DNA from 2 places in the Leclercia sp. LSNIH3 genome. Region 2 is predicted to be linked to the other one. Evidence: predicted binding sites of a transcription regulator. Region 2 holds the regulator's gene; the other holds the start of a gene.

What was found. Region 2 encodes ArgR, which controls arginine synthesis, uptake and breakdown. Its sites were predicted from a motif close to ANTGAATAAAAATACANT; they were not measured.
Region 1: the regulator ArgR is predicted to act here: its motif matches at 14,457-14,474, upstream of argA (amino-acid N-acetyltransferase).

The regions. Positions count from the first base shown of each region.
Region 1 is NZ_CP026387.1:3,327,437-3,343,681, forward strand. It holds gene C3F35_RS16220 (prepilin peptidase-dependent protein) at 1-6, shown strand, start outside; gene C3F35_RS16225 (prepilin peptidase-dependent protein) at 1-560, shown strand, start outside; gene C3F35_RS16230 (DUF2509 family protein) at 557-961, shown strand; gene C3F35_RS16235 (prepilin-type N-terminal cleavage/methylation domain-containing protein) at 946-1,269, shown strand; gene recC (exodeoxyribonuclease V subunit gamma) at 1,282-4,656, shown strand; gene ptrA (pitrilysin) at 4,796-7,678, shown strand; gene recB (exodeoxyribonuclease V subunit beta) at 7,675-11,220, shown strand; gene recD (exodeoxyribonuclease V subunit alpha) at 11,217-13,037, shown strand; gene argA (amino-acid N-acetyltransferase) at 13,091-14,422, opposite strand; gene amiC (N-acetylmuramoyl-L-alanine amidase AmiC) at 14,652-15,905, shown strand; tRNA gene C3F35_RS16270 (tRNA-Met) at 15,994-16,070, opposite strand; tRNA gene C3F35_RS16280 (tRNA-Met) at 16,242-16,245, opposite strand, start outside.
Region 2 is NZ_CP026387.1:2,938,235-2,954,479, forward strand. It holds gene yhdP (AsmA2 domain-containing protein YhdP) at 1-1,099, shown strand, start outside; gene tldD (metalloprotease TldD) at 1,186-2,631, shown strand; gene aaeR (HTH-type transcriptional activator AaeR) at 2,677-3,600, opposite strand; gene aaeX (p-hydroxybenzoic acid efflux pump operon protein AaeX) at 3,777-3,980, shown strand; gene aaeA (p-hydroxybenzoic acid efflux pump subunit AaeA) at 3,988-4,920, shown strand; gene aaeB (p-hydroxybenzoic acid efflux pump subunit AaeB) at 4,926-6,893, shown strand; gene C3F35_RS14325 (NAD-dependent succinate-semialdehyde dehydrogenase) at 6,980-8,434, shown strand; gene C3F35_RS14330 (barstar family protein) at 8,480-8,752, shown strand; gene yhcN (peroxide/acid stress response protein YhcN) at 8,811-9,077, opposite strand; gene yhcN (peroxide/acid stress response protein YhcN) at 9,191-9,454, opposite strand; gene argR (transcriptional regulator ArgR) at 9,832-10,302, opposite strand; gene mdh (malate dehydrogenase) at 10,707-11,645, shown strand; gene degS (outer membrane-stress sensor serine endopeptidase DegS) at 11,714-12,781, opposite strand; gene degQ (serine endoprotease DegQ) at 12,870-14,234, opposite strand; gene zapG (Z-ring associated protein ZapG) at 14,405-14,803, opposite strand; gene zapE (cell division protein ZapE) at 14,994-16,118, shown strand.

The DNA.
Region 1 (16,245 bases), 390 kb from region 2:
CGCTAAAGCAGCAGGGATTTTCACTGACCGAAGTGCTGGTCGCGATGGCGATAAGCAGCGTACTGCTGATGAGTGCGGCGCGATTCTTGCCCGCGCTACAGCGGTCAGTAGTGCTGCTCACGAAGCAGCAGGAGCTGGAAGAGGAGCTATGGCTGCGTATAAACGGCATAGGTAAACACCTGCAACGGGCGGGATATTGCGCGGGCAAGTGCGAGGGACAGCCGTTGACGATTGGTCAGCGGGGTGAATGCGTCATTGTTCAGTGGGACGAAAACAGTAATGGCCGCTGGGAAACCTTGCCTTCAGCCGCCGCAGAGCAGACTGGTTTTCGCCTGAGCGACGGCGCACTGGAAACTTTGCGAGGTGCGACGCAGTGCGGCGGTAAGGGTTGGGAGAGAATAACCGACCCTGACAGGATCAGGGTTCAGCGTTTTCAGGTGCAGCGCATTTCACGTGTGGGCTTTGCGCCGGAGCTGAGCCTGACGCTGGCGGCTTCTCTCGACGGAGAGCATCAGCGCCAGTTCGAGGCGCACCACACCGTGACCGGGTTTAATCTGTGAACCGTCAGCAGGGGATGTCGTCGCTGGCGCTGGTGCTCCTGCTGTTGATTCTCGGCAGCCTGATGCTGGCCGGGCTTAACCAGCAGCTTGCTGCGCTGACGCGAATCGTCAGTACGGAACATCAGGCGATACAGCATCAGGCGATAGCCCAGTCAGCGCTGGAGTGGGGCAGAATGCTCTCCTGGCCAACTCAGACTGGGCCCACATGCCGACAGCATCCGCAGCAACCGTGGCGCGTCTGCTTACGCATCCTTGAAGGGCGCGCGTTACTTATTGCCAGCAGCGGCAGCGTGACGATGTGGCGGTTGGGCGAAGTAAAGAATGACGGAGTCTCTTTCTCGCCGCAGGGCTGGAGCGATTTTTGTCCCCTGAAGGAGACGGCGTTATGTCAGCAACCGTAGCGAAACAGAAAGGGTTCAGCATCGTCGAGGTCTTGCTGGCCATGATGCTGATGGTCATGGTCGTTACCGGGCTGGCAGGTTACCATCGTGTTTTAGCCAGCCGCTTTGTCGCCCTTGAGCAGTATCGCCAGCTCTGGCGTCATGTCTGGTCGCAGTCACACCTGGCCGCCGGGGAGATGCCTCCGGGCTGGCAGGTAAACAGGGTGCAGACAACACCGGCCGGATGTGTCAGCATCTCGGTCTCACTTATTTCTCCATTGGGTCGGCAGGGTCAAATGACGCGCCTGCACTGCCCGGTTAGCCAGTAGTTGGGAGCAGCAATGTTAAGGGTCTACCACTCAAACCGTCTTGATGTGCTGGAAGCACTGATGGAATTTATCGTCGAGCAGCAGCGGCTCGACGATCCCTTTGAACCGGAGATGATTCTTGTTCAAAGCACAGGTATGGCCCAGTGGCTGCAAATGTCCCTGTCACAAAAGTTTGGCATTGCCGCCAATATTGATTTCCCGCTGCCCGCCAGCTTTATCTGGGATATGTTTGTTCGCGTGCTGCCGGACATCCCAAAACAGAGCGCGTTCAACAAACAAAGCATGAGCTGGAAGTTAATGACGCTCCTGCCAGAGATGCTGACGCATGACGAATTCGCCATGCTGCGCCACTACCTGAACGACGATACCGACAAACGAAAACTGTTTCAGCTGGCGTCGCGTACTGCGGATCTCTATGACCAGTATCTGGTCTACCGCCCGGAATGGTTAACGCGCTGGGAAGCGGGCGAGCTGATTGACGGTCTTGACCAGGCGCAAGTCTGGCAGGCACCGCTGTGGAAAGCGCTGGTAGAACATACTGAAAAGCTGGGCCAGCCGCAGTGGCACCGTGCCAACCTTTATGAACGTTTTATCTCGATGCTGGATTCGGCCTCTGTGCCACCAGCCGGACTGCCGTCCCGGGTCTTTATCTGCGGGATCTCCGCCTTACCACCGGTTTACCTGAAAGCGCTTAATGCGCTGGGTAAACACATCGATATTCATATCCTGTTTACCAACCCGTGTCGGCATTACTGGGGGGATATTCAGGATGCCCGTTGGCTGGCCCGCCTCGTTACGCGCCAGCGTCGTCGCCTGTTCGACGAACACGCGGTGCCGCTCTTTAAAGACAGCGAGACGGCGGCGCAGCTCTTTGATGAACAAGGTATCCAGGACTTACCGAATCCGCTGTTGGCCTCCTGGGGAAAACTGGGACGCGACTATATCTATATGCTCTCGGAGCTGACCGCTTCCGGCGAAGGGGATGTCGATGCCTTTGCGGATATCACCCCGGACAGCCTGCTGCATAACGTGCAGCGGGATATTCTGGATCTGGAAAACCGCGCAGTGGCCGGTGTCACCGCCGCCGAGTTTGCCAGTAGCGCCAACAAGCGTCGGCTCGATCCCGACGATCGCAGCGTATCTATCCACCTGTGCCATAGCCCGCAGCGAGAAGTCGAGGTGCTGCATGACAAACTGTTGGCGATGCTGGAGGACGATCCACAGCTAACGCCGCGCGATATCGTGGTCATGGTGGCCGATATTGACACCTATAGCCCCTATATTCAGGCGGTGTTTGGCAGCGCGACGGGCGATCGCTATGTGCCGTTTGCGATATCGGACCGCCGTGCGCGCCAGTCCCACCCGGCCCTGCAGGCGTTTGTCAGCCTGCTTTCCCTGCCGGACAGCCGCTTCGTACCTGAAGATGTACTGGCCTTGCTCGATGTTCCGGTACTGGCGGCCCGTTTTGATATCGACGAGGACGCGCTGCGTTATCTGCGCCAGTGGGTCAACGAGTCGGGCGTACGCTGGGGAATGGATGATGACAACGTGCAGGAGTTTGAACTGCCGGTCACCGGCCAGCATACCTGGCAGTTTGGCCTGACGCGCATGCTGCTCGGCTATGCCATGGAGAGCAGCCAGGGGGAGTGGAATGCCGTTCTGCCGTATGACGAATCCAGCGGCTTAATCGCCGAACTGGTCGGCCATCTGGCTTCGCTGCTGATGCAGCTTAACCGCTGGCGGCGGGAGCTGGTGAAAGCACGTTCGCTCGAGGAGTGGATGCCGGTATGCCGGGAAATGCTCAATGATTTCTTCCTGCCGGATCAGGAAACAGAAGCGGCGATGGCGTTAATCGAGCAACAGTGGCAGGCCATTATTGATGAGGGCATCTCTTCGCACTATGGCGAAGCTATCCCGCTGTCACTGTTACGCGATGAATTAACACTGCGTCTCGACCAGGAGCGTATCAGCCAGCGCTTCCTCGCCGGGCCGGTGAACATCTGCACCCTGATGCCGATGCGCTCCATTCCGTTTAAGGTGGTCTGTCTGCTGGGCATGAACGACGGCGTCTACCCGCGCGCGCTGGCGCCGCTGGGGTTTGATTTAATGAGTCAACAGTCCCAGCGTGGCGACCGTAGCCGCCGCGACGATGACCGCTATCTGTTCCTTGAGGCGCTTATCTCCGCGCAGCAGCAGCTCTATATCAGCTACATCGGCCGCTCCATCCAGGACAACAGTGAACGGTTCCCGTCGGTGCTGGTTCAGGAGCTGGTGGACTACATCGGGCAAAGCCATTACCTGCCGGGCGATGAGAACCTTAATTGCGATGAAAGCGAACAGCGCGTGAAGGCGCATATTACCTGCTGTCACAGCCGTATGCCGTTCGATGCCGTCAACTATGAGAACAACGAACAGCAGAGCTACGCCCGGGAATGGCTGCCCGCGGCGAAGCGGGAAGGGGTGGCCCATGGTGACTTTATCCAGACGCTGGATCCGTTGCCGCTGGATACGGTGGCGTTTGAACAGCTCCAGCGCTTTTGGGCGCACCCGGTGCGGGCCTTTTTCCAGTTGCGGTTGCAGGTTCATTTCCGTTCCGAAGAGAGCGAGATCCCGGATGCGGAGCCGTTTACCCTGGATGGGTTAAGCCGCTACCAGTTAAACCAACAGTTGCTTAACGCGCTGGTGGAACAGGAGGATGCGCAGAAGCTGTTCCGCCGCTATCGCGCGGCAGGCCAACTGCCGTATGGCGCCTTCGGGGAAATCACCTGGGATGCCCAGTGTGAGGAGATGCAGGTCCTTGCCGACCGGGTGATAGAGTGCCGCCAGCCCGGTACAAGCATGGAGATCGATCTCAACTGTAACGGCGTGAATCTGACGGGGTGGCTGCAACATGTGCAGCCAGATGGCTTGCTGCGCTGGCGTCCGTCGATGCTCAGCGTTTCGCAAGGTTTGCAACTTTGGCTGGAACACCTTGTCTATTGTGCAAGCGGTGGCGAAGGCGAGAGCCGGTTGTTTGTACGCAAAGACGGTGAATGGCGCTTCCCGGCGCTGCCTGCTGCACAGGCAATGGAGTATCTGTCGCAGCTGGTTGAAGGTTACCGGCAGGGGATGAATACACCGCTGCTGTTGCTGCCAGAAAGTGGGGGGGCGTGGATTAAAACCTGTTATGACGCCACAAATGATGCGATGTTAACGGATGACGCGACCCTGCAAAAAGCGCGCAGCAAATTTTTGCAGGCCTACGAAGGCAACATGATCGTGCGTGGGGAAGGGGACGACGTCTGGTATCAACGCCTGTGGCGAACCCTTGAGCCAGAGTACTTCCAGACCATTACAGACGAGGCCCGTCGCTACCTGTTGCCGCTGTATAAATTTAATCAGTCCTGACCTTGTATAAAAATTGCGCAGGTTTGGGCATTCATTTATGATGCCCATCTTGTCATGGACTGATGTACACCACAAAGAGATGCTGGCCTGTCCGGCACGAAGCGTGTTAATGATGATGTCCGTGATGAAGAGGTAGTGAATGCCAGGCAGCACCTTGTTGAAAACCTTAGTTTTGTTCGTCGCTCTTTGGGCACCCCTCAGTCAAGCAAATACCGGTTGGCAACCTATTCATGAAACGATCCGCAAAAGCGATAAAGATACCCGCGAATATCAGGCGATCCGCCTTGATAACGGGATGGTCGTGTTGCTGGTTTCCGATCCCCAGGCCGTCAAGTCATTGTCGGCGCTGGTGGTGCCTGTTGGCTCGCTGGAAGATCCTGAATCCCATCCTGGGCTTGCGCACTATCTTGAACATATGACCCTGATGGGTTCAAAAAAGTACCCGCAGCCTGACAGCCTGGCCGAATTTTTAAAAATGCACGGTGGCAGCCATAACGCCAGCACTGCGCCCTACCGTACGGCCTTTTATCTGGAAGTCGAAAACGATGCGCTGGACGGCGCGGTTGATCGCCTTGCGGATGCCATTGCCGCCCCATTGCTGGATAAAAAATATGCCGATCGCGAACGCAACGCCGTTAATGCCGAGCTGACGCTGGCCCGTACCCGGGACGGTATGCGTATGGCGCAGGTCAGCGCCGAAACCATCAACCCCGCGCACCCTGGCTCCCGTTTCTCCGGCGGTAATCTTGAAACCCTGAGCGATAAGCCAGGCAGCCCGGTGCTCGATGCGCTGCACGCGTTCCGCGACAAATACTACTCCGCCAATCTGATGAAAGCGGTGGTGTACAGCAACAAACCTCTGCCGGAGCTGGCGAAACTCGCCGCCGAGACTTACGGCCGCGTACCGAATAAAGACATTACCCGCCCTGAAACCACCGTACCGGTAGTCACCGATGCGCAGAAAGGCTTGATCATTCACTATGTTCCCGCGATGCCGCGAAAGGTGTTGCGCGTTGAATTCCGCATTGATAACAACACGGCGCAGTTTCGCAGCAAAACCGATGAACTGGTTAACTATCTGATAGGCAACCGCAGCCCGGATACCCTGTCCGACTGGCTGCAAAAGCAGGGGCTGGTGGAAGGTATTCGCGCAGATTCTGATCCCATCGTTAACGGCAACAGTGGTGTGCTGGCTATCTCCGCGACCTTAACCGATAAAGGGCTGGCCCATCGTGATGAGGTGGTCGCCGCGATTTTCAGCTACCTGTCGCTGCTGCGTGATAAAGGTGTCGATAAACGCTATTTCGATGAATTGGCGCACGTGCTGGATCTCGACTTCCGTTATCCCTCCATCACCCGCGATATGGACTACGTTGAGTGGCTGGCGGACACCATGATCCGTGTGCCGGTTGAGCATACGCTGGATGCCGTCAATATCGCGGATAAGTATGATGCGGATGCCGTCAAAGCCCGTCTGGCGATGATGACACCGCAGAACGCCCGTATCTGGTATATCAGCCCGGACGAACCGCATAACAAAACGGCCTATTTTGTGAATGCTGAGTACCAGGTGGATAAAATCAGCGAGCAAACTTTTGCTGACTGGCAGAAGAAATCTGCCGCCATCGCGCTCAAGTTGCCGGAAGTAAACCCCTATATCCCGGACGACTTCACGCTGATCAAGCCCGCTAAAGCGTACCCTAAACCGCAGCTGATTGTGGATGAGTCTGACCTGCGTGTGGTCTATACCCCGAGCCGCTATTTCGCCAGCGAGCCAAAAGCCAATGTCAGCATGGTGCTGCGTAATCCTGCGGCGATGGACAGCGCTAAAAACCAGGTAATGTTTGCCCTGAATGATTATCTGGCCGGTATCGCCCTGGATCAGCTCAGCAATCAGGCTGCCGTGGGCGGGATCGGTTTCTCGACCAACGCCAACAACGGCCTGATGCTCAACGCCAACGGTTATACCCAGCGTCTGCCACAGCTGTTTAAGGCATTGCTGGAAGGCTATTTCAGCTACACCGCCACCGAGGAGCAACTGGCGCAGGCCAAATCCTGGTATGCACAAATGATGGACTCCGCTGAGAAGGGCAAAGCGTTCGATCAGGCCATTATGCCAGTGCAAATGCTGTCCCTGGTGCCTTACTTCCAGCGCGAAGATCGGCGGGCGCTGCTGCCGTCAATTACGCTGGACGAGGTGATGGCCTACCGCGCGGCGCTGAAAACCAACGCCAGACCAGAGTTCCTTGTGGTGGGCAATATGAGCGAAGATCAGGCGAAAATGCTGGCACAGGACGTCCGCACCCAGCTGGGGGCTAAGGGCACTGAATGGTGCCGCAACCAGGATGTGCTGGTGGATAAACAGCAGAACGTGATATTCGAGAAACCCGGCAGCAGCACAGACTCTGCGCTGGCGGCGGTCTTTGTCCCGACCGGCTATGACGAATATGCCAGCTCGGCCTACAGCGCCGTGCTCGGACAGATCGTGCAGCCGTGGTTCTATACCCAGTTGCGTACCGAAGAGCAGTTGGGCTATGCCGTGTTTGCCTTCTCGATGAACGTGGGCCGCCAGTGGGGAATGGGCTTCCTGCTGCAAAGCAGTGATAAACAGCCAGATTATCTCTGGCAGCGTTTCCAGGCATTCTTCCCGCAGGCAGAAGCGAAGTTGCGGGCCATGAAGCCAGAAGAGTTTGCTCAGATCCAGCAGGCGGTGATCGCCCAGATTACGCAGCCGCCGCAAACCCTGGCCGAAGAGGCATCAAAGATCAGCAAAGATTTCGATCGGGGTAATATGCGCTTCGATTCGCATGATAAAGTAGTGGCCCAGATAAAACAGCTCACGCCGCAGAAAGTGGCTGACTTCTTCCACCAGGCGGTGGTTGCCCCGCAGGGGATGGCGATCCTGTCCCAGGTCTCGGGTAGTCAGAGTAAAAAAGCCGACGTCACCCCGCCTGCAGGCTGGACAGTCTGGAAGAGCGTGAGCGCATTGCAGCAATCTTTGCCCAGGAGTAAGAACGAATGACCGATACCGCCGAGTCCCTTGATCCCCTACGTTTACCGTTACAGGGGGAGCGACTGATAGAGGCCTCAGCGGGAACCGGAAAAACCTTCACCATTGCGGCACTCTATCTGCGTCTGCTGCTCGGACTGGGCGGCAGCGCAGCCTTCAGCCGCCCGCTCAGCGTAGAAGAGCTTTTGGTGGTGACCTTCACCGAAGCCGCAACGGAAGAACTACGCGGCCGTATCCGCGCTAACATTCACGAATTGCGGATTGCCTGCCTCAGACAGAGCACAGATAACCCGCTATATGCCAGCCTGCTGGACGAGATCGAAGATACCCAGCAGGCGGCGCAGTGGCTGCTGCTGGCGGAACGCCAGATGGACGAGGCCGCCGTGTTCACCATCCACGGCTTCTGTCAGCGGATGCTCAGCCTGAACGCCTTTGAATCCGGCATGCTCTTTGAGCAACAACTGATCGAAGATGAATCCCTGTTGCGCTACCAGGCGTGCGCCGATTTCTGGCGTCGTCACTGCTACCCCTTGCCACGTGATATTGCCGAAGCGGTTCATGGTTTATGGAAAGGGCCGGAAGAGTTACTCCGCTCCATCGATCGTTATCTGCAGGGCGAGGCCCCGGTCATTAAATCCCCTCCGCCTGCGGACGAAACGCTGGCCTCCCGCCATGAGAAGATCGTCGGCTTAATTGCCACCATGAAGCAGCAGTGGTCCAGCAGCGTGGCGGAAATCGACGCGGTTATTGAACGTTCGGGTATCGACCGGCGCAAGTTCAACCGCGGCAACCAGGCAAAATACATCGAGCGTGTGACGGCCTGGGCTCAGGAGGAGAAGCACAGCTATCAACTGCCTGACGCGCTGGAAAAGTTCTCGCAAACGTTTCTTGCGGAGCGGACAAAAGCGGGCGGCGAAGTGCCGCAGCACCCTCTGTTTGCCGCCATCGACACTCTGCTGGCTGAGCCGCTGACCCTGAACGATCTGATGATCACTCGTGCGCTGGCAGAGATCCGCGCCGCAGTGGCGCGGGAAAAGCGCCGTCGTGGCGAGCTGGGCTTTGACGATATGCTCAGTCGTCTCGATGAGGCCCTGAACAGTGACAATGGTGATGCGCTGGCTGCGGCTATTCGTGGCCGTTTCCCGGTGGCGATGATCGATGAATTTCAGGATACCGACCCCCAGCAGTACCGGATTTTCCGCCGGATCTGGCGTCAGCAGCCAGACACTGCCCTGCTACTGATTGGTGACCCGAAACAGGCGATCTATGCGTTCCGTGGGGCAGATATCTTTACCTATATGAAAGCGCGTGGCGAAGTCGCTGCGCACTATACGCTGGATACCAACTGGCGCTCAGCGCCCGGAATGGTAGAAAGCGTGAATACCCTCTTTTCACAAATGAACGACGCCTTCATGTTCCGTGAAATCCCGTTCCTGCCGGTCAAATCGGCCCCTAAAAATGCCGGGCTGCGCTTTGAGCTGCGAGGTGATTTTCAGCCAGCGATGAACGTCTGGCTGATGGAGGGCGAGGGATGTGGCGTCGGAGATTATCAGGCCTTTATGGCCCAGCACTGCGCGGCACAAATCCGCGACTGGCTGAGTGCGGGTGTTCGCGGTGAAGCCATCCTGCATCGGGGTGACGAGGCTCGTCCGGTTAGAGCCTCGGACATCACGGTGCTGGTGCGCAGTCGTCAGGAAGCGGCGCTGGTTCGCGATGCGCTGACGCTGCTGACCATCCCTTCGGTCTATCTTTCCAACCGCGACAGCGTGTTTGAAACGCTCGAAGCCCAGGAGATGCTCTGGCTGCTGCAGGCGGTGCTGGCACCCGAGCGTGAAAGCATCCTGCGCAGCGCGCTGGCAAGTTCCATGCTCGGGCTTACCGCTCGCGACATCGACATGCTGAATAACAGTGAAACCCTCTGGGATGAGGCGGTAGAAGAGTTTACCCACTACCGCGAACGCTGGCAGAAGCGGGGCGTGATGGCGATGCTGCGCGACATCATGACGCAGCGCAATATTGCGGAAAATATGCTGGCCACCGCCGGCGGCGAACGCCGTCTGACCGATATTTTGCACATCAGCGAGTTGCTCCAGGAGGCGGGAACGCAGCTGGAGAGCGAGCACGCCCTGGTGCGTTGGCTGGCGCAGCATATCGCCGAACCCAACAGCAATGCCTCCAGCCAGCAGATGCGCCTCGAAAGCGATAAACATCTGGTAAAAATTGTCACCATTCACAAATCGAAAGGACTGGAATACCCGCTGGTCTGGCTGCCCTTTATTGCCAACTATCGGGTGCAGGATCAGGCCTTTTACCACGATCGCAAAACCTTTGAAGCCGTGCTCGATCTCAGCAAGGCGGAGGACAGCGTTGAGCTGGCCGAAGCCGAGCGGCTGGCGGAAGATTTGCGCCTGCTATATGTGGCATTAACCCGCTCGGTCTGGCATTGCAGTCTGGGCGTCGCGCCGCTGTTTCGTCGTCGTGGCGACAAGTCTGGTGACAGCGATTTCCACCTCAGTGCGCTGGGTCGCCTGATCCAGCGCGGTGAGCCGAAAGATGCCGCCGGGCTGCGCCAGTGCCTGGAAACCCTGTGCACTGGCCCTCTTGCGCTGCAGATTGCCGGGGTGGCCGATACCGCCCGCTGGAACATGCCGGAGTCAACAATGCCGGATCTGCAGGCGCGGCAGGTGGCTCGCGTACTGTTCGATGACTGGCGAGTGACCAGTTATTCCGGGCTGCAACAGCGCGGGCACAGTATCGCCCAGGATTTGATGCCGCGGCTCGACATCGATGCCGCAGGCACTGGCCAAGTCGTACAAGAGCCGGAGCTGACGCCACATCAGTTCCCGCGCGGTGCCTCGCCGGGCACCTTTTTACACGGCCTGTTTGAAGCGCTCGATTTTACCCAACCCGTCTCGCCGGAGTGGGTACTGGAGATGTTGCAGAAAGGCGGCTATGACGCCCGCTGGCAGCCGGTGTTAACCCAGTGGATCACCCAGGTTCTGCAGACACCGCTCAATGAAGAAGGGGTCTCGCTGAGCCAGCTATCAGCCACCGATAAACAGGTTGAGATGGAGTTTTACCTGCCGGTTGCCGGGCCGCTTACCGCCGATGCGCTGGATGCATTGATCCGCGAGTACGATCCGCTGTCACGCGACTGCCCGCCGCTCGATTTCCGCCAGGTGCGCGGTATGCTGAAAGGCTTTATCGACCTGGTGTTTCGCCATAATGGCCGTTACTACCTGCTGGACTATAAGTCCAACTGGCTGGGCGAAAATGGCGAGGCCTATACCCCGGAGGCGATGGCGCGCGCGATGCAGTCCCACCGCTACGATCTGCAATATCAGCTCTACACGCTGGCGCTACACCGTTATCTGCGCCACCGTATCGCTGATTATGACTATCAGCGGCATTTCGGCGGTGTGATCTACCTGTTTTTACGCGGAGTGGACGGCAGCTCGCCGGGGGCCGGTTGCTTTACCACCCGCCCGGATGAAATGTTAATAAATCAAATGGATAGCTTGTTTTCTGCAAGCCGAGAGGAGCTTGTGTCATGACGATGCAGGAATTATTGCTGGAGGCCGTAGAACAGCGCGTGTTGCGTCGTCTGGATGTGCAGTTTGCGATGATGGTGGCGGGGAATGATGAACCCTCCGTGATGCTGGCGACAGCCATCTTGAGCCGGGATACCGGCGAGGGGCATGTCTGCCTGCCGCTGTCACGCCTGCAGGCGGAGGCGAAAACCGCCGCCCTGCAGGCCTGTTTTGCCCTGCATGATGAAACGCTGGACTGGCCCACAACGCTGATGCGTTCCCGGGCTGTGAGCGCAGGGGACGAGCCAACGCCGCTGGTGCTGACAGGGGACCGGCTCTACCTCAACCGCATGTGGCGCTATGAGCGGGCTGTGGCCAGTTTCTTTAGCGAAGCCAACCAGCCGTTGCCTCATGACAGTGCTGACGTTCAGCGTACCCTGAACGCGCTGTTCACCTCTGACGAAGCCGTTAACTGGCAAAAGGTGGCGGCGGCCGTGGCGTTAACGCGGCGTATCTCGGTAATTTCCGGCGGACCGGGCACCGGTAAAACCACCACCGTCGCCCGCCTGCTGGCGGCGCTGATCCAGATGGCGGGAGAGGAGAAGTGCCGTATCCGGCTGGCCGCCCCAACCGGTAAAGCCGCCGCGCGCCTCACCGAGTCTCTGGGCGGTGCGCTGCAACAGCTCCCGCTGTCCGACCTCCAGCGTAAGCGTTTCCCGACCGAAGCGAGTACCCTGCACCGTTTGCTTGGTGCTCAGCCGGGCAGCCAGCGTCTGCGCTACCATGCCGGGAATCCGTTACATCTGGATGTGCTGGTGGTGGATGAGGCCTCGATGATCGACCTGACCATGATGTCTCGTCTGATTGACGCCTTGCCGCCTCATGCCAGGGTCATCTTCCTCGGCGATCGCGATCAGCTGGCCTCTGTCGAAGCGGGTGCGGTGCTGGGCGATATTTGTACCTGGGCCAGCGCCGGTTTTACCGTGCAGCGTGCCCAGGAGCTGGCCGGGATGACAGGATGCCAGATGGAAGGCAACATCAGTCCGGTCGCGGGCGCGCTGCGTGACAGCCTTTGCCTGCTGCAAAAAAGCTACCGATTTGGCAGCGACTCCGGCATCGGGCAGCTGGCGGCCGCGGTCAACCGCGGCGATCGTCACGCTATTCGCTCAGTATTTGACGGCACGTTCAGTGATATCGAGAAAAAGCAGCTCCAGAGCGGGGAAGAGTATCTGGTGATGCTGGAGGATGCCCTGCAGGGTTATCACCATTTCCTTGACCGGGTGCAACATCAGGCCTCCGAAGAAGAAATTCTGGCGGCATTTGGCAGCTACCAGCTGCTGTGCGCCTTACGTGACGGGCCTTTTGGCGTGGCCGGACTCAACGAAAGGCTGGAGCACGTGCTGGTGCAAAAACGCCGCATCAGCCGTCAGCCACATTCACGCTGGTATGAAGGACGCCCGGTGATGATCTCGCGTAACGACAGTGCGCTGGGGTTGTTTAACGGTGATATCGGCATTGCGCTGGATCGGGGGCAGGGGCTGCGCGTCTGGTTCCAGATGCCGGATGGCAGCCTGAAGTCCGTCCAGCCGAGCCGCCTGCCGGAGCATGAAACCGCATGGGCGATGACGGTGCATAAATCCCAGGGTTCTGAGTTCGATCATGCGGCGCTGATTTTGCCTACTCAGATGTCCCCGGTGGTCACCCGCGAGCTGGTCTATACCGCCATTACCCGCGCACGGCGGCGGCTATCACTGTATGCGGATGACGGTGTGCTGGTGCAGGCGGTTACCACCCGAACGGAGCGACGCAGCGGTCTGAGTGCGATTTTCGAAGCCTTGTAAGACTGTGAAAAGCCGGGCGGCGCTTGTGCTCGCCCGGCCTGGGATCCTGCCTCTTATCCCAAATCCGCCATCAACACCTTCGAACGACGCTGATAGTTGTACATCTCTTTCTTGGTTTCCGGCAGGGAATCAATGTCCACCGGCGTGAAGCCGCGCTCCTGGAACCAGTGAATGCTGCGGGTAGTCAGCACAAACAGCTTACTCAACCCCAGTTGCCGCGCCTGGAGTGCGATACGCTCCAGCAACACTTCGCCGCGCGACGAACTGCGGTAGTCAGGGTGTACCGCCACGCAAGCCATCTCGCCAATCTTCTCTTCCGGGAAGGGGTAGAGCGCCGCACAGGCGATGGTGAGGTTGTCGCGCTGAATAATGGTGAACTTGTCGATCTCCATCTCCAGCTGTTCGCGGGAGCGACGCACCAGGATCCCCTGCTGCTCCAGCGGGCGAATCAGTTCCAGAATGCCGCCAATGTCGTTGATCGTGGCGCGGCGGATCTGTTCGGCGCTCTCCATCACGATCTGCGTTCCGATCCCGTCGCGGGAGAACAACTCCTGCAGAAGGGCGCCATCTTCCTGATAGCTGATCAGGTGGCTGCGGCGCACGCCGCTGCGGCAGGCTTTGATGGCGCCGCGCAGGAAACGCACGGTACCGGAGTAGTAGTCGCCTTGCTCCTCAAGCGCTTCGACCCGCGCCTGGGCTTCGTTCGGGAACAGCTCGGAGACGATATTCCCCAGCTCGTTAGTGACACCCTGCGAGGAGCAGAAGCCGATCATTTTTTCTGCTTTCAGCTTGATCGCCAGCTGAGTGGCAATCTCTTCTGAGGTGAGGTTGAAGCTTTCGCCGGTCACCGAGACGGCAACCGGGCCGGTCAGCACAATCGCGCCGCCGTCGAGCTGGCGGTGGATAGCCTCTTCATCGATACGACGGATACGACCGCTGTGGCAATAATCCACCCCGTCGTCCACCCCCAGCGGCTGGGCGATAATGAAATTGCCACTCACCACGTTAATGTGTGCCCCCTGCAGCGGGGTATTGTTGAGACTCATCGACAGCCGCGCGGTAATGTCCAGCTGCAGCTGGCCAGCAGCCTGCTTAACCAGTTCCAGCGTTTTGGCGTCGGTGACGCGGGTGTGTTTATGGTAAATCGGCTCATGGTGATGTGCGGCCAGATTGGCTTCGATCTGCGGGCGAGCGCCATAAACGACGACAAGGCGAATTCCAAGGCTGTGCAGCAGGCCGATGTCATTGACAATGCTGGAGAAGTTCTCATGCTCAATGGCTTCGCCACCCAGCATAATGACGAACGTCTTCCCCCGGTGGGTGTTGATATAGGGAACAGAATGGCGGAATCCCTGGACCAGTTCGATTCTACGTTCCTTCACCACGGCACAACCCCTCAATGAATGTTTATTCGTAATTTTTGTATTTTTATTCGAATATGCACCTGCGTGCAAGCCAAACTTTTCTGCGAAGCAAATAAAATCTTCAGTGAAGTAATCGTTAACGCATGATTGTTTACCCTTTTAGGGATGACAGTTTATGCATCATTCGTTAAAGTTTTCGGTCAATTTGGACGTTATGAGAAGTTATTCGATATCTTTGCTCGGGAGAAGCATGTCGGGATCCAGTAAAGCATTAAGTCGTCGCCGCCTGCTACAAGGGGCCGGGGCAATGTGGTTGCTTAGCGTAAGTCAGGTAGGGCTTGCCGCCGTCAGTCAGGTCGTCGCGGTGCGTGTCTGGCCGTCTTCAACCTATACACGCGTGACGGTAGAGTCCAACCGGATATTGAAATATAAGCAATTCGCCCTGAGTAACCCGGAGAGGGTGGTGGTGGATATCGAAGGAGTGAACCTCAATTCTGTCCTCAAAGGGATGAGCGCCCAGATCCGGGGCGACGATCCCTACATCAAATCAGCGCGGGTCGGGCAGTTTGATCCGAACACCGTGCGCATGGTCTTTGAACTGAAGCAGAACGTTAAGCCGCAGCTGTTTGCCCTGGCGCCCGTGGCGGGTTTTAAAGAGCGTCTGGTGATGGATCTCTATCCTGCCAACGCGACGGATATTCAGGATCCTTTGTTGGCGCTGTTGGAAGATTACAACAAAGGCGATCTTGAAAAGCAGGTTCCGCCTGCGCAAAGTGGTCCGCAGCCGGGCAAAGCCGGACGGGATCGTCCGATTGTGATCATGCTCGATCCGGGTCATGGCGGGGAAGACTCCGGCGCGGTGGGCAAATACCGCACCCGGGAAAAAGACGTGGTGCTACAGATCGCCCGTCGCCTGAAGGCGTTGATCGACAGAGAAGGCAACATGCGCGCCTATATGACGCGCAACGAAGATGTCTTTATTCCGCTAAAAGTGCGCGTGGCGAAAGCGCAAAAGCAGCGCGCGGATCTGTTCATCTCTATTCATGCGGATGCTTTTACCAGCCGCCAGCCCAGCGGGTCATCGGTATTTGCGCTATCAACCAAAGGGGCAACCAGTACGGCGGCAAAACTGCTGGCAGATTCGCAAAACGCCTCTGACCTTATCGGTGGCGTCAGCAAGAGCGGCGATCGCTATGTCGACCACACGCTGTTTGATATGGTGCAGTCGCTGACCATCACCGACAGCCTGAAGTTCGGTAAAGCCGTGCTGGGTAGACTGGGTAGGGTTAATAAACTGCACAAAAACAGCGTCGAGCAGGCCGGGTTTGCGGTACTAAAAGCGCCGGATATCCCGTCGATACTGGTCGAAACCGCCTTTATCAGTAACGTGGAAGAGGAGCGCAAGCTCAAGACGGCCGCCTTCCAGCAGGAAGTGGCGGAGTCGATACTGGCGGGGATTAAAGCTTATTTCTCGGATGGGGCGACACTCGCCAGACGAGGCTAATCAGCCAGGCCGGGTTGACGCCCGGCAAAATGACAAACTTCAGATACAAAAAAACACCCGGAAGGGTGTTTATTGTTTTTAGAAGTGTTGGTTGCGGGGGCCGGATTTGAACCGACGACCTTCGGGTTATGAGCCCGACGAGCTACCAGGCTGCTCCACCCCGCGTCCGTCTTTTCGCTTCGTATTTCAAACCACATCTGCGTTGGCTTTCCTCGTTCACCTCAGTCACTTACTTGAGTAAGTTCCTAAGGATTCACTGCGTCGCCGCCTTGCTGTGTTTCGAACTACTTCGCAAAAATTTCTACTATTGTAGAATCTTACTTCTTTAAATTTGATTGGT
Region 2 (16,245 bases):
GCAGTTCCCGCAGCACATCACGGTGCGCACTCCCGCGCTGACGCTGGGTAGGCAGCAGTGGAATAACCTGAGCATTGTCACGCAGCCTACCCTGAACGGCTCAAGCGTTGAGGCGCAGGGACGGGAAATCAACGCCACCCTGCTGATGCGCGACACTGCGCCATGGCAGGCGGCGATCCGCTATCTCTCTTACAATCCGGGCACCGCCACCACCGGGAAAGGCAACACTGTTTCGCCATTAGCCAGCACCACACAGGTCAATTTCAGCGGCTGGCCTGATTTACAGCTGCGCTGTGCCGAGTGCTGGCTGTGGGGACAGAAATATGGCCGTATCGATGGTGATTTCACCATCAAGGGCAACACCCTGACTCTGGCGGGCGGGCTTATTGATACTGGCTTCGGCCGCCTGACCGCCAACGGCGAATGGGTGAACGGTGCCGGGGAGCAGCGCACCTCACTGAAAGGGCAACTCAAAGGCAACAAGCTGGATGCGGCATCGAACTATTTCGGTATCACTACTCCGATTCGCGGGTCGTCGTTTGATCTCGACTACGATCTGCACTGGCGCGACCAGCCGTGGAAGCCTGACGAAGCCTCGCTGAACGGCATCCTTAAGACCCGGCTGGGCAAAGGTGAAATAGCCGATCTGAGCACCGGCCATGCGGGCCAACTGCTGCGTCTGCTCAGCTTCGACGCCCTGCTGCGTAAGCTGCGCTTCGACTTCAACGATACCTTCAGCGAAGGGTTCTACTTCGACTCGATTCGCAGTACCGCGTGGATCAAAGATGGGGTGTTGCACACTGATGATACTCTGGTGGACGGACTGGAAGCGGATATCGCCATGAAAGGCTCCGTCAATCTGGTGCGCCGCGAGCTGGATATGGAAGCGGTAGTGGCACCGGAAATTTCTGCCACCGTCGGCGTGGCAGCGGCCTTTGCCGTTAACCCGATCGTCGGCGCGGCGGTGTTTGCCGCCAGTAAAGTGCTGGGGCCGCTGTGGAGTAAAGTCTCCATTCTGCGCTACCACATCACTGGCCCGGTCGATAAGCCGCAGATTAATGAAGTGCTGCGACAGCCGCGTAAAGATGCACAGCAATGATTTGACGCAGGCAATTAATTGCCTCACTCTCAATAGATAAGATCTTAGATACGTCCTGTGGACGGCAACGAACGAGTAGCAAAACGATGAGTCTGAACCTGGTAAGTGAACATTTGCTGGCAGCGAACGGCCTGAGCCATCAGGACCTGTTCTCCATTCTTGGTCAACTGACCGAACGCCGTCTCGACTACGGCGATCTCTACTTTCAGTCGAGCTATCACGAATCCTGGGTTTTAGAAGACAGCATTATTAAAGATGGCTCTTACAACATCGACCAGGGCGTCGGTGTTCGTGCTATCAGCGGTGAAAAAACCGGTTTTGCCTATGCAGATCAGATTAGCCTGGCCGCGCTTGAGCAGAGCGCGCAGGCGGCACGGACCATCGTGCGCGACAGCGGTGACGGCCGGGTGAAAACCCTGGGTGAAGTACAGCACACTGCGCTCTACACCAGCGTCGATCCGCTGCAAAGCATGAGCCGTGAAGAGAAGCTGGATATTCTGCGTCGGGTGGATAAAGTCGCTCGCGCGGAAGATAAGCGCGTCCAGGAAGTCTCCGCCAGCCTGAGCGGCGTATATGAGCTCATTCTGGTAGCGGCGACGGACGGTACGCTGGCCGCCGATGTACGTCCACTGGTGCGTCTGTCCGTCAGCGTGCTGGTGGAAGAGGACGGCAAACGCGAGCGCGGCTCCAGCGGCGGCGGCGGTCGTTTTGGTTATGAATGGTTCCTTAACCCGGTCGAAGGTGAGGTGCGCGCCGACGCCTGGGCAAAAGAGGCCGTGCGGATGGCGCTGGTTAACCTCTCTGCCGTAGCGGCACCTGCGGGCACCCTGCCAGTGGTACTGGGCGCGGGCTGGCCGGGCGTACTGCTGCACGAAGCGGTAGGTCACGGTCTGGAAGGCGACTTCAACCGTCGCGGCACCTCCGTATTCAGCGGTCACATGGGTGAGCTGGTCGCATCTGAACTCTGCACCGTGGTGGATGATGGCACCATGACCGATCGTCGCGGCTCCATTTCTATCGACGATGAAGGGACGCCGGGTCAGTACAACGTGCTGATCGAGAACGGTATCCTGAAAGGCTATATGCAGGACAAACTGAATGCGCGCCTGATGGGTGTGGCCCCAACCGGTAACGGCCGTCGCGAATCCTACGCGCACCTGCCGATGCCGCGTATGACCAACACCTATATGCTGGCGGGTAAATCCACGCCGCAGGAGATCATCGAGTCGGTGGAGTATGGTATCTACGCCCCGAACTTCGGCGGCGGCCAGGTGGATATCACCTCGGGCAAATTTGTCTTCTCCACCTCAGAAGCTTATCTGATCGAGAAAGGCAAAGTAACCAAAGCGGTGAAAGGCGCGACCTTAATCGGTTCCGGCATCGAAGCGATGCAGCAGATCTCCATGGTCGGTAACGATCTGAAGCTGGATAACGGCGTGGGTGTCTGCGGTAAAGAAGGCCAGAGCCTGCCAGTGGGCGTGGGTCAGCCGACCCTGAAGGTAGATAACCTGACCGTTGGCGGTACCGCGTAATTTCTCCTTTCGACATGCCCTCTCCCTGTGGGAGAGGGCAACAGACTACTCCTTCCTTGCCCGCATCTCCTGAAACAGCGCCGCCACCTGCACGAAATAATCGGTCAGATAGTTAATGCACACCTGCACCTTCAGCGGCAGCTTGTCCTTTTCGGTATAGACCGCATACACCGGACGTGGATCCGATTGATAACGTGGGAAGAGGATCTCAAGCTCACCGCTGTTGATCTCATTGATCACCCACATCAGCGGAACGTAGGCGATCCCGGCCCCGGCCACCAGCCAGCGGGAGATGGTCATCGGATCGTTGGTGACAAAACGCCCCTGCGGCAGCAGTTTGGTGGATAACCCTTCCGGCGCGACCAGTTCAAATTCATTATCCGGGCGCACGCTGTACTCCAGCCAGGCGTGATTGCTGAGATCGGCCGGTTTCTCCGGGATCCCCGCTCTGGCGAGATACTTTTTCGCCGCACACACCACCATTGGCATACTGCCCAGACGGCGGGAGAAGAGGCTGGAGTCCTGCAACGCCCCGACGCGGATCACCACATCCAGCCCATCGGCAATCAGATCCGGGGCGGGAATGCCGGTGACCAGATTAACCGTCAGACCCGGATACTCCTGCAACATCTCGGCGGTCATTTCGGCCAGGACATTTTGTGCCATAGTTGAAGAGCAGCCGATACGCAGGGTGCCGATGGGGGTGTTATTAAAGGCGTAGAGTTGCTCATGCACCGCCTGGGCCTCATACAGCATTCGCCGACAGCCCTGATAATAAATTTTGCCTGCTTCGGTCAGGCCGAGGCTGCGGGTGCTGCGGTTGAGGAGCTTTACCTGGAGGTCATCTTCCAGTTTGGCGACGGTCTGACTGATTGACGAGACGCTCATCTGCAGTTGCCTTGCCGCGGCGGTAAAAGAACCCAGCTCAACGACTTTGGCAAAAACTGACATTCGTTTTAGACGTTCCATTGTTCACTCTGGCTTAAAAGTGATTTAGATCACATATGATAGATAACAGCATAACAGTTACGCTAATATATTATTTATACATTATAGCTACGCCACGCCGCCCGGCTTCTCTTGCCCCTTCTGCGGTGCCGTATGCTGAATAATTCTTTCGCCTGCTCGCACTAATCAAGGTCAACATGAGTCTGTTTCCCGTTATCGTGGTGTTCGGATTGTCGTTCCCACCGATATTCTTCGAACTTCTTTTATCACTGGCGATTTTTTGGCTGGTGCGAAAGGTGCTGGCTCCGACCGGGATCTATGATTTCGTCTGGCACCCTGCATTGTTCAATTCTGCGCTGTATTGCTGCCTGTTCTATCTGGTATCGCGCTTGTTTGTTTGAGGTTGATGTGAAAACGCTAACAAGAAAAATCTCCCGTACCGCCATTACTGTGGCGCTGGTCATCCTCGCGTTCATCGCTATTTTTCGCGCGTGGGTTTACTACACTGAGTCGCCATGGACGCGTGACGCACGCTTTAGTGCCGACATCGTCGCGATCGCCCCGGATGTGGCGGGACTGATCACTGCCGTCAATGTGCATGATAACCAGCTGGTGAAGAAGGATCAGGTGCTCTTCACCATTGACCAGCCCCGTTATCAGAAAGCGCTTGAAGAAGCGGAAGCGGATGTCTCCTACTACCAGGCACTGGCCGCGGAAAAACGCCGTGAGGCAGGGCGCCGTAATAAGCTGGGGATTCAGGCGATGTCCCGCGAGGAGATCGACCAGTCCAATAACGTGCTGCAAACGGTCCTGCATCAGATGGCGAAGGCCGAAGCCACGCGCGATCTGGCGAAGCTCGATCTTGAGCGTACCGTGATCCGCGCCCCGTCTGACGGCTGGGTGACCAACCTCAACGTCTACACCGGCGAATTTATTACCCGTGGCTCAACCGCCGTGGCTCTGGTCAAACAGCACTCTTTTTATGTCCTCGCCTATATGGAAGAGACTAAGCTGGAGAACGTCCGTCCTGGCTATCGGGTAGAGATCACCCCGCTTGGCAGTAACCGTGTACTGAAAGGGACGGTTGATAGCGTGGCGGCAGGGGTGACCAACTCCAGCGCCACCCGTGACAGCAAAGGGATGGCCACCGTCGATTCCAATCTGGAGTGGGTGCGTCTGGCGCAGCGCGTGCCGGTACGTATTCGTCTAGACGATCAGCAGGGTAACCTGTGGCCTGCGGGGACCACCGCCACCGTGGTGATCACCGGTGAGAAAGATCGGGATGCCAGCCATGACTCGCTGTTCCGCAAAATTGCCCACCGCCTGCGTGAGTTTGGTTAATCGCCATGGGCATCTTCTCCATCGCCAACCAGCACCTGCGCTTTGCGATTAAGCTGGCCTTCGCCATTGTGCTGGCGCTGTTCGTCGGCTTTCACTTTCAGCTGGAAACACCCCGCTGGGCGGTGCTGACCGCGGCGATTGTCGCCGCAGGTCCGGCATTTGCAGCGGGGGGTGAACCTTACTCCGGTGCCATTCGCTATCGCGGGATGCTACGTATCGTCGGCACCTTTATCGGCTGTATCGCCGCGCTGACCATCGTTATTCTGATGATCCGTACCCCGCTGCTGATGCTGATGGTATGTTGTATCTGGGCCGGTTTCTGCACCTGGATCTCCTCCCTGGTGCGGGTGGAAAACTCCTATGCCTGGGGGCTTTCTGGCTATACGGCGCTGATCATTATTATCACCATCGAGGCCAACCCGCTGCTGACGCCACAGTTTGCCGTGGAGCGCTGCAGTGAGATTGTCATGGGGATCGTCTGTGCGATCGTGGCGGATCTGCTCTTCTCCCCACGCTCCATTAAGCAGGAGGTGGATCGCGAGCTGGACGCGCTGATCGTCGCCCAGTATCAGCTGATGCAACTGTGCATTAAGCATGGCGACAGTGAAGAGGTTGATAACGCCTGGAGCGCGCTGGTGCGTCGTACCACCGCGCTGGAAGGGATGCGCAGCAACCTCAATATGGAGTCGTCGCGCTGGTCGCGGGCAAATCGCCGTCTGAAGGCGATCAATACCGTCTCCTTAACCCTGATCACCCAGGCCTGCGAAACTTATCTTATCCAGAACACGCGTCCCGAGGCGATCACGGAGACCTTCCGGGAACAGTTTGCTACCCCCGTCGCCACCGTTCAGGATGTGCATAAACAGCTCAAACGTATGCGGCGTGTCATCGCCTGGACCGGTGAACGCGACACTCCGGTGACGATCTATACCTGGGTTGGCGCGGCGACGCGTTACCTGCTCCTCAAACGTGGTGTCATCGGCAATACCAAAATCAGCGCCACCGAAGAGGAGGTGCTGCAGGGCGAGGTGGTGGTCAAAGCCGAATCGGCAGAACGTCACCATGCGATGGTCAACTTCTGGCGCACCACGCTCGCCTGTATGCTGGGGACGCTGTTCTGGCTGTGGACCGGCTGGACTTCCGGCAGCGGTGCCATGGTGATGATTGCCGTGGTCACCTCGCTGGCCATGCGTCTGCCTAACCCGCGGATGGTGGCGCTCGATTTTCTGTACGGAACCCTGGCGGCACTGCCGCTTGGCGCCTTCTATTTCCTGGTGGTTCTGCCCTCGACCCAGCAAAGCATGCTGTTGCTCTGTATCAGTCTTGCCGTGATGGCCTTCTTTATTGGTATAGAGGTGCAGAAGCGACGTCTGGGTTCGCTCGGGGCGCTGGCCAGCACCATCAATATTCTGGTGCTGGATAACCCGATGACGTTTCACTTCAGCCAGTTTCTCGACAGCGCGCTGGGGCAGATTGTTGGCTGTTTCCTCGCGATGATGGTCATTCTGCTGGTGCGCGATAACTCTCAGGCCCGCACCGGACGCGTGCTGCTGAACCAGTTTGTTTCCGCGGCTGTTTCAGCGATGACCACCAACACCGCCCGGCGTAAAGAGAATCATCTGCCTGCGCTCTACCAGCAGCTGTTTTTACTGCTGAATAAATTCCCGGGCGATATTGCGAAGTTCCGGCTGGCGCTGACCCTGATCATCGCCCATCAGCGCCTGCGCAATGCACCGGTGCCGGTCAATGACGATCTCTCTGCATTCCACCGCCAGCTGCGACGCACCGCCGATCATGTCATTTCGGCCTCCAGCGATGATAAGCGACGACGTTACTTTACCCAGCTGCTGGCAGAGCTGGACATCTACCAGGAAAAACTGCGTATCTGGGAGGCACCGCGACAGGTGACCGAACCGGTGCAGCGGCTGGTGGGGATGCTGCATCGCTACCAGAATGCGCTCACCGACAGCTGATCCTCCTGAAAACCGACGCCGTAAGCGTCGGTTTTTTTGTGACTATACTTATCCTGGCAAGTACTTAAACCCGCACGGGAGGATACATGACGACCCAGGCTCTTCAGGACAGTGCGCTATTTCAGACAGGATATTTGGTCGATGGTGTATGGAAAACGCTCGATACCACATTTGATGTCGTAAATCCGGCCACCGGCGAGGTGATCGCCAAAGTGGCAAAAGCCGGCACCAAAGAGACCGAAGAGGCTATCGCCGCCGCCAGCCGTGCTTTCCCGGCGTGGCGTGCGAAAACCGCCAAAGAGCGCTCGGCCATCCTCTATCGCTGGTATGAATTAATCATTGAGAACAAGCAGTGGCTTGGACAACTGATGACCACCGAGCAGGGCAAACCGCTGAAAGAAGCGGAGGGCGAGGTGGAGTACGCGGCCAGCTTTATACAGTGGTTCGCCGAGCAGGCCAAACGCGCCAACGGTGAAATCATTCCTCCGGTTAAACCTGGCTCCCGCATTCTGGCCACCCGCGAACCGGTTGGCGTGGTGGCGGCAATCACACCGTGGAATTTCCCGATGGCGATGCTGACCCGCAAGCTCGGTCCGGCGCTGGCCGCAGGCTGTACCGGGGTGATCAAACCGGCCAACAACACGCCGCTCAGCGCCTTTGCATTACTTACCCTCGCCAAAAAGGCGGGGGTCCCGGACGGCGTACTCAACGCGGTCGCAGGCAACACCTCTGAGATAAGCGATGCGATCATGGCCAGCCATGAGGTGCGAAAAATCTCCTTTACCGGCTCGACGGCAGTAGGAAAAACGCTGGTACGCAATTCCGCCGAGACCATGAAAAAAGTCTCGATGGAGCTGGGCGGTAATGCGCCTTATATCGTCTTTGAGGATGCCGATATTGATGCCGCGGTGAAAGGGGCCATCGCCAATAAATTCCGCAACGCCGGCCAGGTCTGCGTCAGCGTCAACCGCTTCTATATTCAGGAGTCGGTGTATGACGCCTTTGTCAGCCAGCTCGCCGCTGCCGTGAACGACTTAAAAGTGGGTAACGGCCTGGAGGAGGGCACCGTTGTCGGACCGCTGATTGAGCCTGCCGCAGTGAAAAAAGTGCGCGAGCATGTCGAGGACGCCGTCGCCAAAGGGGCAACAATTCTGGCAGGCGGTAAAGCGCACGATCTGGGGGGCAACTTCTGGCAGCCGACAGTGCTGGGCGATTGCCATGAAGGGATGGCGCTGGCCAGCGAAGAGACCTTTGGGCCTGTTGCGGCCTGCTTCCGTTTTACCTCAGAAGAGGAGGTGATTCAGCGCGCCAACAATACGCCGTTCGGTCTGGCCGCCTATTTCTACACCCAGAATCTGCAGCGGGTGTTCCGCGTCTCGCAGGCTATTGAGAGCGGAATGATCGGAATTAACGAATGCGCGGTCTCCACTGAACTGGGTCCATTTGGCGGAGTGAAAGAGTCGGGGCTGGGTCGTGAAGGGTCTGTACTGGGACTGGAGGAGTTCCTGGAAGTGAAAACCCTGCATATCGGGGGATTATAATCGACAGGGCGGCATCAGCCGCCCGCCTGGACGGGGTGGCGGGAAATGAATATTTATACGTTTGATTTTGATGAAATCGACAGTCAGGAAGACTTTTACCGTGAGTTTTCACGTACCTTTGGCATCGCGCGAGAGAGTGTGACGGACCTGGATTCTCTCTGGGAGATCGTCACCGGTAATCAACTGCCGCTGCCGCTTGAAATCGAGTTTACCCATTTACCGGAGAAGCTGCGCAGGCGCTTCGGGGCGCTGATCCTGCTGTTTGATGAGGCAGAAGAAGAGCTGGAAGGTCAGATTCGCTTTAACGTTCGCCCGTAAAAGGCAAAAAAAAGCCCCTGCGAGGCAGGGGCAAGTCGTAGGTCAATACGACGAGGGTTTATTTGTACAGCTCGGCCGTGGCATGCCAGTGGTCACCTGTATTCAGTTCGGTGATGCGATAGCTGCTGGCGCCTGCTTTTTCTGCTTTTGCTGCCAGAGCCTGACGGACATCCATTGGAGAACCGGCAACTTCGGTAACGCCTACGCTACCCAGTGATTGCAGACCTTGCGCTTGCTCCGCGGTGACCTGATGCACAGCTGCGCTGGCACCAAATGAGAGAACGGAAGCTAAACCAAGGGTGGCGATGATTAATTTCGTGTTCATAGTCTTAACTCCTTACAGGGCACGTTCAACGACGAGAAGGGTTATGCTGCTATTTTTATGCCTGGTGTCGTTGAACAGAGATAACGGGTATTACGGTTAATGCTCGGTACGACTTATTTGTACAGCTCAGCAGTAGCATGCCAGTGGTCACCGGAACGCGCTTCGATAACGCGATAGGAGGAGGCACCCTGTTCCTGCGCTTTTTTGTTCAGCATCTGATTCATGTCCATCGGCGAAGTACCGATTGCACCGACAGAGACAGTACCGATAGATTCACGGGTCTGGGCCTGATCGGCGTTAATTGAATCGGCGGCAAAAGCACCGAAAGACAGAACAGACAGAATGCTTAGTGTGGCTACGGTAGTTTTGATTTTCATGATTATCTTCCTCGTCATATTCTTTACTGGGGTCTTCGTTTCGTGACCCTCATCACAAAATCAAGTATACACTAATAACGGCAAAAATTAATACCATGCTAATTGTTTCCTATGAAATCACGTATTAAGCATCGGGGTTTTTATAACTGAAGGGAATAAAAAAGCAGGTGTTAAGCGTATTAAAGCGCTTAATATTCAGGAAAATCATAAAGATATTACAATTTGATTATTCGTGCGATCGCAGGACGAATCATCCACTGCATGAATGAATTGATGTGGAAAAACGCACTATTTGTTAAAGCGTGGATAACAGATTGTAAGGCAAAACGAGGCGGGAGCCGAAGATTCCCCGCTGCGATGTGCAGCAGGGAAGAGGATCAGAGTTCCTGTTCGAACAGGACCAGAATAGCTTCGTAGAGGTCTTTTACCGAGAAACCATTGGCTGGGGTCGTGAAGATGGTATCGTCACCGGCGATGGTGCCGAGAATGCCTTCTGCTTTACCGAGCGAGTCGAGCAGACGCGCAATCAACTGGGCTGCACCCGGGCTGGTGTGGATCACCACCACGGCATCGTTATAGTCGATATCCAGCACCAGATTTTTCAGGGGGCTGGAGGTTGTTGGTACACCCAGTTCAGCAGGCAGACAGTAGACCATCTCCATTTTGGCGTTGCGGGTACGCACCGCGCCAAACTTGGTTAACATGCGGGAGACTTTCGACTGGTTGATATTTTCGAAGCCTTCTTCCTGTAAGGCCTGGACGATCTCACCCTGAGAACTAAACTTTTCTTCTTTAAGCAGCGCTTTAAACGCTTTAACCAATTCTTCTTGTTTAGAAGAGATTCGCATAAATCACCCGAAATATAGCGGTAGAAACAACATTATTATGCACATGGATGAATTTTTATGCAAACTATCTGCCCAATCTTAGGCTGAAATAATGTTATGAAAGGGAGTGATTTTATCAAAATTCGTTATCGAGGAACATGCCTGCGTCACGCCTCGCAAATAACCTTAAAAGTAAATTAAATGTTATCAAATTGATGTTGTTTTGGTGGCTGGCGTGGGTGTATTGTAACCCCCTCTTGATTCGTTGCTTAGTTACCGCATAACGCCTGATAGCTTTCCGGCAGATGCGAAAAGTGCGTGACCGCTAATTCTCACACTGTGAAGATTGTAATTGTTGATCTGCTGAATTAAGGTCGCCGCGACGGAGTAACAGAAAGTTAGCTCACCATAATAAGGAGTTTAGGATGAAAGTCGCAGTCCTCGGCGCTGCTGGCGGTATCGGCCAGGCGCTTGCCCTACTACTGAAAACTCAGCTGCCTGCAGGCTCAGAACTCTCTCTGTACGATATTGCCCCGGTAACCCCTGGTGTGGCGGTTGACCTGAGCCACATCCCGACGGCTGTCAAAATCAAAGGCTTCTCCGGTGAAGATGCCCGCCCTGCGCTCGAAGGCGCAGACGTTGTGCTGATCTCCGCAGGCGTAGCACGTAAACCAGGTATGGATCGTTCCGACCTGTTCAACGTGAATGCCGGTATCGTTAAAAACCTGATCCAGCAAGTGGCGACCACCTGCCCGAAAGCCTGCATCGGGATCATCACTAACCCGGTTAACACCACCGTTGCTATCGCAGCGGAAGTGCTGAAAAAAGCGGGCGTGTATGACAAGAACAAACTGTTTGGCGTAACTACGCTGGACATCATCCGCTCCAACACCTTTGTAGCGGAACTGAAAGGCAAACAGCCAACCGAGCTTGAAGTTCCGGTTATCGGCGGCCACTCTGGCGTGACCATTCTGCCACTGCTGTCCCAGATCCCAGGCGTGAGCTTCACCGAGCAGGAAGTGGCTGACCTGACCAAACGTATTCAAAACGCGGGCACCGAAGTGGTGGAAGCGAAGGCGGGTGGCGGCTCTGCAACCCTCTCTATGGGCCAGGCCGCAGCACGTTTCGGTCTGTCTCTGGTGCGCGCCCTGCAGGGCGAGCAGGGCGTGGTGGAATGTGCGTACGTTGAAGGCGACGGCGAGCATGCACGCTTCTTCTCTCAGCCGCTGCTGCTGGGTAAAAACGGTATCGAAGAGCGTAAATCTATCGGCACCCTGAGCGCGTTTGAGCAGCAGGCGATGGCCGGTATGCTGGACACGCTGAAGAACGATATCGTCCTGGGCGAAGAGTTCGTTAACAAGTAAGCGACTCACTTCCCGTCAGGGCAATAAAAAACCGGAGCGATGGCTCCGGTTTTTTTATGTCTGCACACTCAGTTGGTGGCGGGGTATTCCTGAATGGTCACCTGTAGCGTCAGTTTCTTATCATCCCGCATCACTTCTACCGGAATGATGGAGCCAGGCCTGATTTCAGCCACTTGATCCATGGTCTCCAGAGCCGACAACGCCGGTTTACCGTTCACCGAGACAATCACATCATTGACCTTAATGCCTGCTTCTGCCGCCGGGCCACCGGAGGTGACTTCGTTCACCACAATGCCCTGAATCTGATCGATGCCACCGCCCTGGGTATGCAGCGGAGCGATCTCACGCCCGCCAATACCAATGTAGCCACGGATCACGCGTCCGTCGCGAATGAGCTTATCCATAATCTTGTTGGCCAGCTGGAACGGAATGGCAAAGCCGATGCCTTCAGGTGTTTCTCCGTCGTTGCTTTTATCAAAGGAGAGCGTATTGATACCCATCAGCTCACCCACTGAGTTCACCAGCGCACCGCCGGAGTTACCGTGGTTAATGGAAGCGTCCGTTTGCAGGAAATTCTGTCGCCCGGAAGGGTTCAGGCCAATACGCCCGGTAGCACTAATGATCCCCTGAGTAATGGTCTGTCCGAGGTTATAAGGGTTACCGATAGCCAGCACCACGTCACCGATGTGCGGAATGCGCTTACGATTAATGGGGATCACCGGCAGGCCGCCCGTGGCGTTAATTTTGAGTACTGCCAGGTCGGTTAAACTGTCCGACCCCACCAGCAGCGCCTCAAAGACGCGGCCATCCTGGAGGGCAACGATAATCTGGTCGGCATCATTGATCACATGTTTGTTGGTAATGATGTAGCCGCGTTCATCCATGATCACCCCGGACCCCAGCGTGCGGATCTCCAGTTGATTATGGCTGGTGCTGTTAAGTCCACGGTTATAGACGTTAACCACCGCAGGGGCGGCACGGCGCACTGCCTGGTTGTAACTGGCAGGCGTTTCATCTGCGCTATCGAATTGCGGCGCAGCCAGCTGATTGAACTGACGTAAAGAGGGCATCGCGACCAGTAACAGGCCACCTACAACCAGGCCGATGGCGACCGAACGAATGAGCTTTAAAACCATGATACGGGCGTCGTTAAGGGAAGATCGCAAGCAGCATAGCATGACTTATCCGGACATCACACGGGGTGATGTCCGGATGCGTACAGGCTTAACGCAGCAGAATATAAAGCGTGTCGTTACCGCGCACGATCTGCAGGGCAATAACGGAAGGTTTGCCTGCCAGCACTTTGCGCATTTCGGCAATGGACTGCACGCGAACGCGGTTCACCCCGATGATGACATCATTTTCATGCAGACCGGCCTGCGCGGCAGGGCTGCTCTTCTCGACGCTGTCGAGGGTGATGCCTTTCGTGCCGTCTTTCAGCTGCCCGTCGCTTAAGGTCGCTCCTTGCAGCGCCGGGGCAATCATCTCTGCGCTGGCGGATGAAGAGGTGCTTTTGTCCAGCGTAACCTGCAGGTCCAGCGGTTTACCGTCACGTAAAATGCCGAGCTTAACCGTGGCGCCAGGTTCCGTGGTGGCGATGCGCGAGCGCAGTTCAGCAAAGCTGCTTAACGGTTTATCATTCAGGCTGACGATCACGTCCCCGGATTTGACGCCCGCTTTTGCCGAGCCGGAATTAGGTAACACTTCACTGACGAAGGCGCCGCGCTGCACGTTCAGGTTGAACGCTTTGGCGATATCCGCGCTCATTTCCGTGCCTTTAATGCCCAGCAAGCCGCGTTTCACTTCGCCAAAATCAATCAGCTGCTGTGCCAGCGTGCGGGCCATATTGCTGGGAATGGCAAAACCAATCCCCACGCTGCCGCCGCCGGGAGCCAGAATGGCGGTGTTAATACCGATCAGCTCCCCGTTCAGGTTCAACAGCGCGCCGCCGGAGTTACCGCGGTTAATGGATGCGTCGGTCTGGATAAAGTTTTCCAGCCCTTCGAGGTTCAGACCACTGCGACCCAGCGCGGAGACGATGCCAGAAGTGGCTGTCTGGCCCAGACCGAAGGGGTTACCTACCGCGACGGCAAAGTCCCCGACGCGCAGTTTGTCGGAATCCGCGATGGCGATCTGCGTCAGGCCGGTGGGGTTCTGCAACTGCAGCAGGGCGATATCGCTCTGATCGTCCCCGCCAATCAGCTTGGCATCGAACTCACGACCATCATTCATCTGGACACTGATTTTATCCGCATGGCTGATGACATGGTTATTGGTCAGGACATAGCCTTTCGCAGCATCGATCACGACCCCGGAGCCCAGTCCTTCAAAAGGTTGTGCTTGATCAGGGGCATCATCGCCGAAATACTTTTTCAGCTCTTCCGGGATGCGCTGGCTTTGCACGGCGGTGCCTTCCACCTGCACGCTAACTACCGCGGGCAGGACTTTTTCCAGCATCGGAGCAAGGCTCGGTAGCGCAGCCTGGCCCGGAACCTGCGAAGGGATTGCTGCCGCCGCCGGATACGATGCCGACAGCGATAATCCGATACTCAATGCTAACGCGCTCAACAGCTGATTTTTTTTGTTCATTTATGCTGGCTCTCGCAACCTGGAATGGAGGAATAACAATCCTGAAACAGTCTGATGTTATTGAATTTTAAAACGCTGAACAATGAGGTGTTTGACTAAATAATAGCTGGGGACGGAAAGAAAGGACGGGCGCAAGGGCTGCGCCCGTAAAATTTATTTATGAAGTGCGATTAATCGCGCTTTGCGCCACCACGCAGCAGGCCGGATGCGCCTTCGGAGTAATCACGTGGCATCTGTACGGGCGCCTGATCGTTACCCGCTTCGGACTCTGCCAGGCGGTTGCGGAACGGATTGTTTTCCGCGCTCATTTCCGGCAGCAGGTTGCTGGAGCTTTTCGCCATATGCTGATAAAGCTTACGATAATCATGGGCCATGTTGTCCAGCAGCTCGGCGCTCTGGGCGAAGTGGCTCACCAGCTCTTCGCGATACTCTTCCAGTTCAGCTTTGTTCTTTTCCAGTTCGTACTGCAAAGCCTGTTGCTGGCGCAATTTGCGATTTCCAAAACGCATGGCCACGGCACCGATAGCGATGCCGACGACTAAACCAATTAGCGCATATTCCCAGGTCATGAACTTCTCCCGTTGTCTTGTGGTTCCGTAGGGTGTTGGCTCGGCTTCATGCCTGCGCCTGATTATGCCACTATAACCGCTATTTCCTTAGAAGTGGAATCCCACCGCATCATCGCGTACTGTAGAACGGCCTTTTTTTCGCCAACTGAACAGGCTGGCGGGTATTAATTGAAGGAATAACAACAAGATTATGCAAAGCCTTTCCCCAACATCGCGTTACCAACAGGCCCTGAATGAGGGTTCTCACCAGCCAGATGATGTACAGCGTGAAGCCGTAAGGCGTCTGGATAGCATCTGGCAGGCGCTGACCACCCAGCCGACCGAGGCTGCGCCTGCGGGAGGACTGAAAGCCGCGTTTGGAAGACTGCTGGGAAAGAAAGCGCCGCAAAGCGTCACGCCGGTACGCGGCCTATATATGTGGGGAGGTGTTGGCCGCGGCAAAACCTGGCTGATGGATCTTTTTTACCAAAGCCTGCCGGGAACACGTAAGCAGCGCCTGCATTTTCACCGCTTTATGCTGCGGGTACATGAAGAGCTGACGGCCCTGCAGGGGCAGAGCGATCCGCTGGATATCGTTGCCGAGCGCTTCAAAGCCGAAACCGACGTGCTGTGCTTTGATGAGTTTTTTGTTTCGGATATTACTGACGCCATGCTGTTGGGCGGGCTGATGAAAGCGCTATTTGCCCGCGGCATTACGCTGGTGGCGACCTCCAACATTCCACCGGATGAGTTGTACCGTAACGGCCTGCAACGCGCCCGTTTCCTGCCCGCCATCGATGCTATAAAAGAGCATTGCGACATTATGAATGTTGATGCTGGCGTCGATTATCGCCTGCGTACCCTGACCCAGGCCCATCTGTGGATTTCACCGTTAAACGACGGCACGCAGCAGCAGATGGACAAGCTGTGGCTGATGCTGGCAGGGGCCGAGCGGGGTAACGCCCCCGTGCTGGAAGTGAACCATCGCCCGCTGCAAACGCTGGGTGTCGTCAATCAGACCCTCGGCGTATCGTTTGCGACCCTGTGTGTCGATGCCCGCAGTCAGCACGACTATATTGCGCTCTCGCGCCTTTTCCATACGGTGATGCTTTTCGATGTTCCGGTGATGACCAGGCTGATGGAGAGCGAAGCCCGGCGTTTTATCGCACTGGTTGATGAGTTTTACGAACGCCACGTCAAGCTGGTGGTGAGCGCCGCTGTGCCTTTATATGAGATCTATCAGGGAGAGCGGCTGAAGTTTGAGTTCCAGCGCTGCCTGTCACGCCTGCAGGAAATGCAAAGCGAAGAGTACCTGAAGCGCGAGCATATGCCTTAAGACTGCGGTCCTCTCCTCGTGGAAGAGGGCCGGGGTGAGGGCGACAGCCCGGACTTTCCCTACCCCCGGAAAAACCCGCGTCAAATCACAATTAGGGGTCGATCTTTACCCCTGACTTCTCTATAAT